DNA from 2 places in the Paenibacillus sp. OK060 genome. Region 1 is predicted to be linked to the other one. Evidence: riboswitches for the same ligand, from Rfam matches in the RefSeq annotation. Region 1 holds a riboswitch; the other holds the start of a gene.
The links. A riboswitch is a leader RNA that binds a small molecule or an ion and turns the genes downstream of it on or off. The one in region 1 is predicted to bind ZMP and ZTP.
Positions count from the first base shown of each region.

Region 2: another riboswitch for ZMP and ZTP. It lies ahead of BLS14_RS12430 (TIGR01440 family protein); the one in region 1 lies ahead of BLS14_RS05280 (bifunctional 5,10-methylenetetrahydrofolate dehydrogenase/5,10-methenyltetrahydrofolate cyclohydrolase).

Region 1 covers NZ_FNFR01000001.1:1,214,429-1,220,469, forward strand. Annotated here, with positions in the region: gene BLS14_RS05270 (undecaprenyl-diphosphate phosphatase) at 1-631, opposite strand, end outside; gene BLS14_RS05275 (DUF817 domain-containing protein) at 648-1,412, opposite strand; gene BLS14_RS05280 (bifunctional 5,10-methylenetetrahydrofolate dehydrogenase/5,10-methenyltetrahydrofolate cyclohydrolase) at 1,580-2,431, opposite strand; ZMP/ZTP riboswitch at 2,483-2,565, opposite strand; gene BLS14_RS05285 (stalk domain-containing protein) at 2,647-3,459, opposite strand; gene BLS14_RS05290 (MarR family transcriptional regulator) at 3,727-4,209, shown strand; gene BLS14_RS05295 (nitroreductase family protein) at 4,221-4,805, shown strand; gene BLS14_RS05300 (nitroreductase family protein) at 4,822-5,307, shown strand; gene BLS14_RS05305 (MFS transporter) at 5,477-6,041, opposite strand, start outside.
Region 2 covers NZ_FNFR01000003.1:135,931-141,971, reverse strand. Annotated here, with positions in the region: gene BLS14_RS12445 (L-threonylcarbamoyladenylate synthase) at 1-689, shown strand, start outside; gene BLS14_RS12440 (manganese efflux pump MntP) at 863-1,423, shown strand; gene BLS14_RS12435 (low molecular weight protein arginine phosphatase) at 1,548-2,120, shown strand; ZMP/ZTP riboswitch at 2,237-2,318, shown strand; gene BLS14_RS12430 (TIGR01440 family protein) at 2,460-3,053, shown strand; gene glyA (serine hydroxymethyltransferase) at 3,287-4,534, shown strand; gene upp (uracil phosphoribosyltransferase) at 4,959-5,588, shown strand; gene wecB (non-hydrolyzing UDP-N-acetylglucosamine 2-epimerase) at 5,812-6,041, shown strand, end outside.

The DNA.
Region 1 (6,041 bases):
CAGAAGCCCCTAATATTACCCCGCCAATGCTGATCGGAATGTAGAGCATAAAAGAAAATTTCAACGCCGTTTCTTGTTTCATCCCGACAGCAATAGATGCAATCACTGTTGCACCAGAGCGGCTTATTCCCGGAATAAGAGCCACCGCTTGAGCCAGACCCACCAGTACTGCGTCTTTCGCAGACAAATCCCCATCTCTTTTGCGCCCGCGAAGGTTTCGAATAAGCCACAGCGCAACCCCTGTGATCAGTAAACTAATCGCAACCGTATAGACAGAAGTGAATATTTCTTCAATTTTATCCTTGAATAGCACAGCCCCGATCGCAGCAGGCAGGGTACCAATGATTATGTATAGACAAAACATAAAATCTGCTCTGTACTCCGCATTGCGAGAGACTAGAAATCGCCAGCCTCCTACAATAAGTTTTTTGATATCTTCCCGAAAAATAAACATAATGGCAATCAGTGAGGCTGTGTTTGTCAAAATTTCAAAGGATAATCCGTTCTGCTGCATGCCAAGCAGTCGTTGAACGATAATCAAATGTCCGCTTGAAGAAACCGGAATAGGCTCTGTAGCCCCTTGTACGATACCTAATAACACATATTTCAACCACAAAATAAAGTCTTCCATTGTATCCTCCTACTCATTATTTTCGATTAGCTTTGACATATTTCAGTTGGGCCACAATGATGACACTAATAATCACCAAAAGGAACCACGAACTGATCTTGCTAAAACTGACCAGTTGCCAGGAGTCATGCTGGTCAGGGTATTTCCAGCCGTTAAAAAATGTAGCTATATTTTCAGCAGTCCAGATGAAAAAACCTACGATGACAAAAGCGAGCGTTAACGGCATTCGATAGGTAGTTAATCGTACCCGATAGATAATCCATGTTTTACGAAAAACAATAAATACCAGAGCGGTCAACCACCAACGAAAATCGGGAATAAAATGATGTGTGAAAAAGTTGATATAGATGGCTCCTCCTAACAGAACCGAAGATGCAAACCCAGGCCAGCCTGTCATGTCCATACGCAATCTGCGCCATATTTGGCACATAAAGCTTGCTACACTTGCATACATAAATCCGCTATAAAGGGGAACGCCAAAGAGCTTGGTATAACCAGGCTCAGGGTATGACCAGGATCCCATCCACACCTTATACATCTCCAGTACCAATCCAATCACGTGAAATATACATATGACTTTGATTTCATCACGTGTTTCCAATCCGCTCCGGTACATAAGGTATTGTACTGCTAATAAAACAAGCAGAATGGCATCATAGCGATAAAGAAAGGGTATCTGAATTACGCTAGAAAGGGCCAACGTTCCAAAGATCGCCACAGGAAAAATGCAACTCATCGCCTGATGATAACCAAAATGCAGGAGCTGTACTAAAGGTTTCAAGTTATGTTTATCTCCTTCCTAAGCCTTGTTCATAATAATATAGATATGGTCCGTTTGTAAAAAGAGAAAAAAAGATCTATATATTTTCTTATTTTCAATTCGAGCTTATTCAAAGACAAAACAGGCCCCTCGTCAACTGGAGGGACCTTGTTTTTTGGCTAATTCAATTATGCATTTTCAGACAGCTTGTAGGCAGATTTAATCGTATGTTCAATGAGCGTCGCAATCGTTACAGGACCAACACCGCCCGGTACAGGTGTAATTGCTGAAGAAGGAACAAAGCAAGCTTCGTAGTCCACATCTCCGACGTTGCCTTTGTTATAACCTGCATCAATAACGACAGCACCTGGTTTAATCCAGTCTCCTTTAACAAAGAGCGGTTTGCCCACGGCTGCAATTATGATATCGCCAAGCTTCACGATTTCTTCCAGATTCACGGTTTTGGAGTGGCAAATCGTCACCGTTGCATTCCGGTTGAGCAGCATGGCTGAGACAGGTTTGCCCAGAATTGGACTTCTTCCGATGACAACTGCATGTTTGCCCTCGATCTGAATATTGTAGAAATCCAAAATGCGCATAATAGCCTGTGGTGTACAGGAAGGGAATTCTGCGTCTCCAAAAGCATTAAGTGCAAAACCGAGAGTCGTAACACCGTCAACGTCTTTCTCGATACTAATGGCATCAAAAGCTGCTCTTTCATCGATATGATTCGGGACAGGGTGCTGAAGCAAAATACCGTGTACGGAAGGGTCATCATTTAGCTTGTTTATTTCTTGAATTAATTCATCCGTGGTGGTATCCGCAGAAAGAACGACCTTAATGGATTGCACGCCTAAGCGAGCACAAGCATTTCCTTTCATACGCACATAAGTCGCTGAAGAAGGATCATCTCCGACGAGAATTGTAGCGAGACAAGGCTGAATGCCTTTTTCCTTAAGAATGGCAACCTTCGAGGCCATGTCTTCCTTCATAAAATCCGCTACCGTTTGTCCATTCAAGATCAGTTTGTCAGTACTCATTTTCACATCGCCCTTTCAACATAAAAAAGAGGCAAGGAAATAAATATTCCTTACCTCTGCCCAGGCGTACGGCTTATTAACAAAACCATATGCTCCCTCACGGTTCACCGTGTTCGCCAGTTACATATGATCGATTAAATTGTTTAGATTGATAGTACTTGAAAAAGCAAAATTGTTCAATAGTTAATGGATTTCTCTTATCAAGAGAGATGATCTTAAGGATTAAGTATCTCGTCTATTAATGAAAATTCAACACGATCTACTTTCCAGCCCTTATTTGTATAGACGAGTGTGGCACTTCGGTAGAGTGTTTCCTTGTTACCGTAAACGGAACTAGAACCCGAGTATTGACTTAATCTAGCTGTATTGCTGTCACGGTAAGTCAGACCGGATTGGCTGATGACTTTGAATTTAAAGTTGTATTCCAGCCCTTTATCCCGAATAATTTCGTTGATAAAACGATCTGTAAAATAGGCGCTAAAGTATGTCCGAATTTGCTTAATGGAAGACAGGTTTGTCGCTTCATTTAATTTATCAACGAAGATTTGCTGTTGTTTGGCCGTTATTCTCTTTGTATTGGGCACTTGCACTTTGGGTTTTGCCATCGTCACCTGTATTTGCGTGCCATCCAGAGTGATTGTTGCTTGGCTGGTTTGTTGATTCCATTGCACGTCAGCGCCTAAAGTTTGACTGATAAACCGCGCCGGGACATAGGTGGTGTTATCGTTTAATTCCGCAGGAACATCCAGAGAAACTTCCTCTTGGTTAACCAGTATCTTTTTAGAGTTAATGGTCAAAAGTATTGTCGTTTCACCTTTGGTCATGGTGATATTTTTTAGTTCTTTGTTCCAGTTAACTTCCGCTCCCAAGTTTTCGGACACTGCCCGTAACGGAATTAGAACACGATTATTTTGTAGCATGCCAGTATCCATTGTGATGTACTGGTTTGCAGCTTCCCCGGTAGCCGCAAAGCTCGGCAGGATGAGCAGAGTCGTTGTCAGCAAGGAAATAGTGATTTTTTTAAACATAGGCTCCTCCACTAAGGATTAATTATTTGAATATGTAGACGTTATCAAAATAGAAAATGTTTCTGTATGTAAGATGCCATTTCCCAAGCAGTAAGGTAGCCTAGGGCTTAATTCTAATTTTTTTCTTTTACCAGAGGAAATAGTTGATAACTGTTCTCACTCGTGATATATTGTTAACAAGTAAACTATTTCAGATTAATTTCCTGAATTAGTTTAATCATTCAAGGTTTTTTTATTGTTTATAAGTAAATAAGGAGCGATTGAAGAATGGATTCAAACGATCGAACAAAACAGTTACTGTATGACCAATTTATCCGGTTTTTACATGTATATGAGAATCACAAGGATACGGAAATTGAACATTTTCTAAGTATCGCCCAGCGGGAAAGCATGGACAAAATCCCTCAGCATTTGACCGCGGTTCATATGATAGATTGCATTGGCAAGCATGAGCCTATAAACAACACAGGTATTGCTGAGGCGATGAATTTGTCCAAAGCGAGTATTACCAAGATCGGCAACAAACTGCTGGAGGAAGGATTCGTCAAACGTACGAAAATGAATGACAACAAAAAGGAGAGCTACTTCCGGTTGTCACCACAAGGCAAAAAGATCTTTGAACTGCATGAACGTTTACATGTACTTGAGGCTGAACGGTTCTATCGTTCTTTGGACAAATATTCGGAACCGGAGCTGAAAATAATACTTCAATTTCTTCAAGACAGCAGCATGGATATGGAATCCAGATAAACTGAAGGAGAGTGAAACACTTGAGTCTGGCAGAATTGATCAGGGAACGCAGAAGTATTCGTAAATGTAATTCTACACCGGTGGAACAGGAGTTGGTTGTTGAATTGCTGCACAAGGCTACACGGCTTCAAACATCTGTTGAATCTGGCTCATGGCGTGTTGTTTATGCCGGAACTCCCGAAGCACGCAAACGGTTGGTTGACTGCATGCTGGAACAGATGTCGCAGAGCAAGCTCGGCAAGTTGATTCCGGGAAAACTGCTGGATGTGTTTAAAAAGAGGTTTACCGATATTCCTGCTCATGTCATTGTTATGTCGACTGTAGGACCGGATCGTCTGACCAATGACCGCAATTATGCGGCTGCCTGCGGGATGATGCAGAGCTTCCAACTGCTGGGATGGGAAAAAGGGTTAGGAATGCTGTGGGATACAGAGTCCATGATTCAGAATGAAGGCTTTTTCAAAGGAATTGGACTGCGTGAGGATGAAAGATTTGTTGGCATTCTTCATATGGGATATTACGACAAAGCGCCAAGAAGCCGGAAAAGAACACCAGCTGAGCAAAAGTGGACTGTATTTCAGGGTCAGACTACGTAGAAGGGAGGATGTAAATATGGAATTGTCCGATCTGCAAGGGGGCATACACAGTCCGAAATATTTTTTGGATCGACCGGTATCACAGGAGCTAATCCTTGAATTGCTCAATCACGCCGTGTGGGCGCCAAATGATGGACTTCGTGAGCCGTGGCGATTTATTTTTGCCGATAATCGTAATGGGAAACTCATGCAGGGAATGCAGGAGCACGCTCCAGCGTATCTTCTGGTTCTGGTGAAGGAAGAGGCGGATCATCATAAGCGGGAAGAGGACTTTGCAGCTGTCTGCTGTCTGATCCAAAATTTTCGTTTGCTTGCCCATGAACAGGGCCTGGGTGTGCGCAGTACGTTGCATGACTGGATGTACGACCGGAGTCGTGCTGAAAAGTTTGGCGTGTTAGGCAACGAGCGAATTGCTGCGGTTCTGGAATTGGGATATGGCGCTGTACAGCTGGAAGGGAAAACTGAGATAACAGAACCTCAGCTTCAGTTCGAACTGCTGTAGCGGAGAAGATATAGGAAAGAAAATTTAAATGAATGAGGAACGACAAAACCTTGATCGGGATTGTCGTTCTTTTTTGTGCGGTGTGTATCCGATTTGTAGATTACAAGTCAGCTATAGCGGATACACACAACTAATCCAGAGATTCACCTATTTTAAAAAAATGACATTCCTATAATGTGTTAATTACCTTGTTATGAGAATTGAATTGTGTTCTATTCTGTAAAGTAGATAAATCACCATTTAAATTCTTCAGGTTGGGAAGGAAAGCTGCGGCGACCGAACAAAGCAAGGGGAGCAGACCCAAAGACAAGAATAAGAAAGGCAGACCATAGAGTTCTGCAACCGCTGCACCTGCAAAAGCACCTACAGGCTGTAGTCCGCCACCAATGAGGAACCGTATTGAGTTGACTCGGCCTTGAAGAGGTCCGGGGACAAGTGTACCATGCAAAGCTGAACTGAGAGAACCAAAGAAAGGTCCTGCTGCACCAGCGGCACATAAGGCAACGAGCGCAAACGGATAACTCGGGAATAGGCCCAGTAAGGCGTTAAAAAGCCCGATGGCGGCTAGGCTGCACAACATAACTGTCCGTCGTCTTTTGATTTCACCCATCCACGAGATGACCAAAAGTCCTATTAATGTGCCACATGCTGAAGCAGTGGTGAGTGTACCCATAGCAGCGGCATCCCGATTTAACACTTCACGAACAAAAGGAATCATCATCGTCCAGATCGCT
Region 2 (6,041 bases), on a different contig from region 1:
TGGCCTTGCAGTTGATCGCTGCGGCGGAATGCCCGGTCGCTGCGCCGAGCGCTAACCGCTCCGGGCGGCCAAGCCCGACCCTCGCAGCACATGTGCGCGAGGATCTGGCAGGCCGCATCGGCGGCATCGTGGACGGCGGCCCCACCGGGGTGGGCGTCGAGTCCACGGTGGTGCAGGTCGGTGACGACGGTACCGTCACCATCCTGCGCCCTGGCGGCATTACGGCGGAACAGCTGTCCGTCGTTGCCGCCCGTGTCGCCACGGACCCGGCGCTGCTCGCCGAGGGGCCCGGTGGCGATGACAGCCCGGCGCCGCGCTCGCCGGGCATGAAGTACACGCACTACGCGCCCACAGGTGCGCTGTGCGTGGTGGAGGGGCCGCCCGCAGCGGTGGCGGCCTGGATCAGCGCCGCCCTCGCAGAGGCGGCGCAGCGCGGGGAGCGCACCGCGGTGCTGGCGTTCGCCGAGCACGTGGAGCAGTACCGCGCCGATGCCGTGTTCTCGCTGGGCGAAGCCAGCGAGCTGGAGGAAGCAGCGCGCCGGCTGTACGCCGCGCTGCGTAGCTGCGATGAGCAGGGGGCCACATATATTGTGGCTGAAGCCTGCTCGCGCGAAGGACTGGGAGCAGCCGTCATGAACCGGCTGCTCAAGGCGGCAGGTCACCGACTCATTCAGGTCGGTAACCGATAGCTCCCTTTTTTCATAATATCGCTATGAATATTTCCCTCTGGCACTCGTCCTCTAGTTACGACTAGCAATTCCATTTTTTTGAGCTGGGAATGCAAAATGTCTTCTCAGGTCATGTTTATGTCCTTGTCCGCATAAGGTGTACAAGAACCTTTACGTGACTTGGGGGTATGGGGATGTGGGATGTGTCTGCCCATGTAGGGCAGTTGGTAACCATTTTGATTATGGCCGTCGCTCTCGGACTCGACGCGTTCTCACTCGGCATCGGGATTGGCATGAAGGGTATTCGTATGAGAGACGTATTGCGGATCAGTACCGTAACGGCCCTGTTTCACATCATCATGCCGCTCATCGGCATGTATACGGGCAAATATGTCAGTTCCTTGCTTGGTGACATTACGACGTATGCAGCTGGCGGTCTGCTGGTCCTGCTCGGCGCCCATATGATCTTGAACGCTTTCCGGGAGGGAGATACCAAACTGGTGGATCATCGATCTTTGCTCGGTGTGATACTGTTCTCACTGAGTGTCAGTGTGGATTCGTTTTCCGTTGGAGTCTCGCTCGGCATGTTCAGCAGTGATTTGGTGTTAACGGTACTGGCTTTTGGTGTCTGTGGTGGAGCAATGTCCGTCATGGGTCTGATGTTGGGACGGCGTGTGAGCCAGAACATGGGGGATTACGGAGAAGCGGTCGGCGGAGCGATCTTGCTCGCTTTTGGACTTTTGTTTATATTTTAAAAAACGACGTTAACCATAATTACAGCCTAGTGCAGTCTTCAATATATAATTAAGAGTTTCATTGGTTCAGATGGAGTTTCAAACATGATTCGACAACATTTGCAAAATGGGGAGGCTAACCACAATGAAACATATTTTGTTTGTATGTACAGGGAATACATGTCGCAGCCCCATGGCGGAGGGACTTTTACGTAAACTGGCGTCTGAGCGGGGCATTAAGGTGGACGTTCGTTCCGCAGGTGTAGCCGCAACAACGGGCATGCCCATTTCCCGTCATGCGGAGGCCGTATTAAGGGATCACAACGTTGAGGGACCCCCACATTCGACGCTTCTTAGCTCCAACCTAGTCGGCTGGGCCGACCTGATTCTCACGTTAACACGCAGTCATAAACAGCATGTCATGCAGGTTTTTCCTGACTCGGTACACAAGACGTATACCTTGAAAGAGTATGCGGAAAATGACGAACAAGTCTTGAATGATCTTCAGGAATTGGACAGCCTGTTTGCAACATTCGAAATGAAACGTGCGCTAGGTCAGGAGATTTTGGCATCTGAACGTGAGCGGGCAATCGAGATCAGACAACGCATTCCGAGCTTTGATATTTCAGACCCGTTTGGCGGCAGTCGCGACGATTACAACATCGCTGCGGCAGAGATTCGGACTGCGCTCGATAGACTTTTGGACAAGTTGGAGTAATTGGATTCGTTTAATCATTCCCAGGTACCGATAGATTTCCATATAAAAAACGTACATGGGATGTAAATTACCCGTTGATTTTAAACGCAGGTTGTTTTATGATGAATGGGAAAACAGGGATCCGGTGTAACTGGCGACGAAGTGGGCATAACCACGATGGAGCACCGGAACAAACGGCCGGTCGCCTGGGCAAAAGAGCAATTCTGCGTTACCCGCAGACTGCTCTTTTTTTCGTCTTTCATCTGATTATTCGCTATAATAGTACCTGAAATGCCATACAAGAGAATACCAAGGGCAGCCAAGAGGAAGCCGGGCATGATTTTATCGGGAGGCGATAGGATGACTATTGAGTTAGATTCGGAACAACCCGGATTGCATGAACAGACCGCATCCATTCTGCGTGAACTGGCGCTTGCCGGACAGCTTGGACCTGGACAGATCGTTGTGATCGGTACAAGTACAAGTGAAGTTGCAGGCAAACGGATTGGTACAAGCGGTGCTGTTGAAGTAGCGCAGCAGCTTCTTGCGGGTATACGCGAGGTGCAGCAGGAGTTCGGTTTTGATGTTGTATTCCAATGCTGTGAGCACCTGAACCGTGCGCTGGTTATGGAGCGTTCACTGCTTACACGTCTTGGATTGACTGAAGTGGGTGCAGTACCTGTGCCCAAAGCAGGTGGTTCCATGGCATCCGCAGCGTATCGCTCGCTGACCGATCCATGCCTGGCTGAACATGTGCAGGCCCATGCGGGACTGGATATTGGGGAGACGATGATTGGCATGCATTTGCGGCATGTAGCAGTACCTTTCAGAACAGCACTCCGCTACATCGGTGATGCCCGTGTAACTACAGCACTGACCCGTCCGAAGTTGATTGGCGGCGAGCGTGCAGTGTATCGTATGGAAGAGCAACCAGATTCGACATTTTGTGACTGATATCTTCAACCTATTTAAAGCCAAATTAGACTTTACACGAAAACGGAGAGTGCAACACCAATCTGAAGAAGCAAAGCGTTCGCCTTTATCCCCGGATTTCCCCCTTATTATAAGGGAGTTCAGAAAAATCTGGGGATAACAGCGATCGGAAGATGGTGATGCAATCGAAGTCAGGAGTGTAACCACTGTAGTTTCGCTTTATAACTTCACTTATAACTGGGAGGAATTTAATCATGGAACAATTGCGCAAGAATGACCCGGCAGTACTGGAAGCGATGAATCTTGAACTGAAACGTCAACAAAACAACATTGAGCTGATCGCGTCCGAGAACATCGTAAGCGAAGCGGTTATTGAGGCAATGGGATCTGTACTTACTAACAAGTACGCTGAAGGATATCCAGGCAAACGTTACTACGGTGGTTGTGAGCATGTGGATATCGTAGAAGATATCGCGCGTGATCGTGCCAAAGAATTGTTTGGAGCAGAACATGTGAATGTTCAACCTCACTCCGGTGCACAAGCGAACATGGCAGTATACCTTGCGGCTCTGAAACCAGGTGATACTGTGCTTGGTATGAACCTTGCGCATGGCGGACACCTCACACATGGTAGCCCGGTTAATGCTTCCGGATTGCTGTACAATTTCGTAGCTTACGGTGTACAAGAAGATACATTCCTGATTGATTATGATGAAGTGCGCAAAGCGGCATTTAAACATCGCCCTCGCATGATCGTTGCAGGTGCAAGTGCATATCCGCGTATCATTGATTTTGAAAAGCTTGCTTCCATCGCTAATGATGTAGGTGCTTTGTTCATGGTGGATATGGCTCACATTGCAGGACTGGTAGCTGCAGGCTTGCATCCAAGCCCGGTTCCACATGCGCATTTCGTAACGACAACAACTCACAAAACGCTGCGTGGACCTCGTGGTGGTATGATTTTGTGCCGCAAAGCTTGGGCAGCAGCGATTGATAAAGCGGTATTCCCTGGTTCCCAAGGTGGACCTCTGATGCACGTGATTGCTTCCAAAGCGGTAGCATTCGGTGAAGCACTGCAACCTTCGTTCAAAACGTATGCACAAAACGTGGTAAAAAATGCACAAGTATTGGCTGAAACGCTGATTGCTGAAGGATTGAACATCGTATCCGGCGGTACAGACAACCACTTGATGCTGATCGACACACGCAGCGTGAATATCACAGGTAAAGAAGCCGAGCATGTACTTGATTCCATCGGTATTACCGTGAACAAAAATGCAATTCCGTTTGACCCAACTAGCCCGTTTGTAACGAGCGGTATCCGTATCGGTACACCTGCAGCTACTTCCCGTGGTATGAACGAAGAAGCGATGGTAGCTATTGGCAAGATCATTGCCAAAACATTGAAAAACCCTAAAGATACAGCTAAATTGGATGAAGCCCGTGCTGAAGTAACGGCACTTACGGACCAATTCCCGCTCTACACTGACCTTAAATACTAAAAAACTTGCTCATGGTGTTTGTGTTTGAGATGTTCTTCATGTAAACATGCAGACGGAGCAAACCGAAAGAACCTGAAGAAGCGTAGCGCTCGCCTTTATCACCGGAATTCCACCATTTATTAATGGATCAAAAGAATTCTGGGGATAACAGCGATCAGAAGGTCATTCGGTTTGCGGAGCTTCATAGTGTTTACACATTTTTAACATTCAACTGACATAACAGCGAGAGCAAAAAGGACCGGAAGACTCATTTTTCCGGTCCTATTTTTATAGGATTCGGTTTTCTGTAATGATTAAGTGCCCTTTGATGGTGTAATTCGGTGTAGGTGATGATATAATATACAGGATTTATCGGGCCTATGAATGATGATTAGGCATATTTGGTAATGCTGAACATGAAGAACATACCGGAGGGACAAATTAGATGGGAAAATTAGTAATATGTGATCACCCTTTGATTCAACACAAACTGACGTTTATACGCGACATGCGTACGAATACGAAAGATTTTCGTGAATTGGTGGATGAAGTGGCTACACTGATGGCTTATGAGATTACAAGAGATGTTGAGCTGGAAACTATTGATGTACAGACACCAGTAGCTGAAACACAAGGAAAAGTCATTTCCGGACGTATGCTTGGGCTGGTGCCGATTTTGCGTGCGGGCCTTGGGATGCTGGATGGTGTTGTCAAATTGCTGCCGGCGGCAAAAGTTGGACATGTAGGTTTGTTCCGTGACCCGGAAACACTGCAACCTGTTGAATACTACACCAAGCTGCCTACGGACGTGACAGAGCGTCAGTTGATTGTCATCGACCCGATGCTGGCAACTGGCGGTTCTGCCATTGCTGCTATTGACGTGCTCAAAAAACGCGGCTGCACGCAAATCAAAATGATGAACCTTGTTGCAGCTCCTGAAGGAGTAAAAGCTGTTCAGGATGCGCATCCGGATGTAGACATCTACGTTGCTGCACTGGACGATCGTCTGGATGATCACGGCTATATCGTTCCCGGACTGGGAGATGCAGGAGACCGTCTATACGGCACTAAATAAGCATATCGCATGCTTTGTAAGAGGTTGTTCAAAAAGTCCAATTTTGATTACGAAGGATGCCCAAGGGCATCATCGACATCGAATATGAAATTCAGCCGAAATGTCCGTTGCTCACGTAGTTTTCCCTACGCTCCGCTACTCCATTTCTACCTTCATTCCATATTCTTGGTACTGAAAACCGGACTTTTTGAACATGAACTTATAGAAAAGGGGCTTTGCTTCAATGTCCAAGAAAATTAAAGTCATGACGATATTCGGGGTGCGCCCGGAAGCCATCAAGATGGCTCCGCTTATTTTGGAACTGCAGAAACATCCAGAATCTATTGAATCGATCGTTTGCGTTACTGCACAGCATCGTCAGATGCTGGATCAGGTTCTTGAAGTATTCGATATTCATCCAGACTACGATCTGGATGTGATGAAAGATCGCCAGACGTTGAATGAAATTACGAT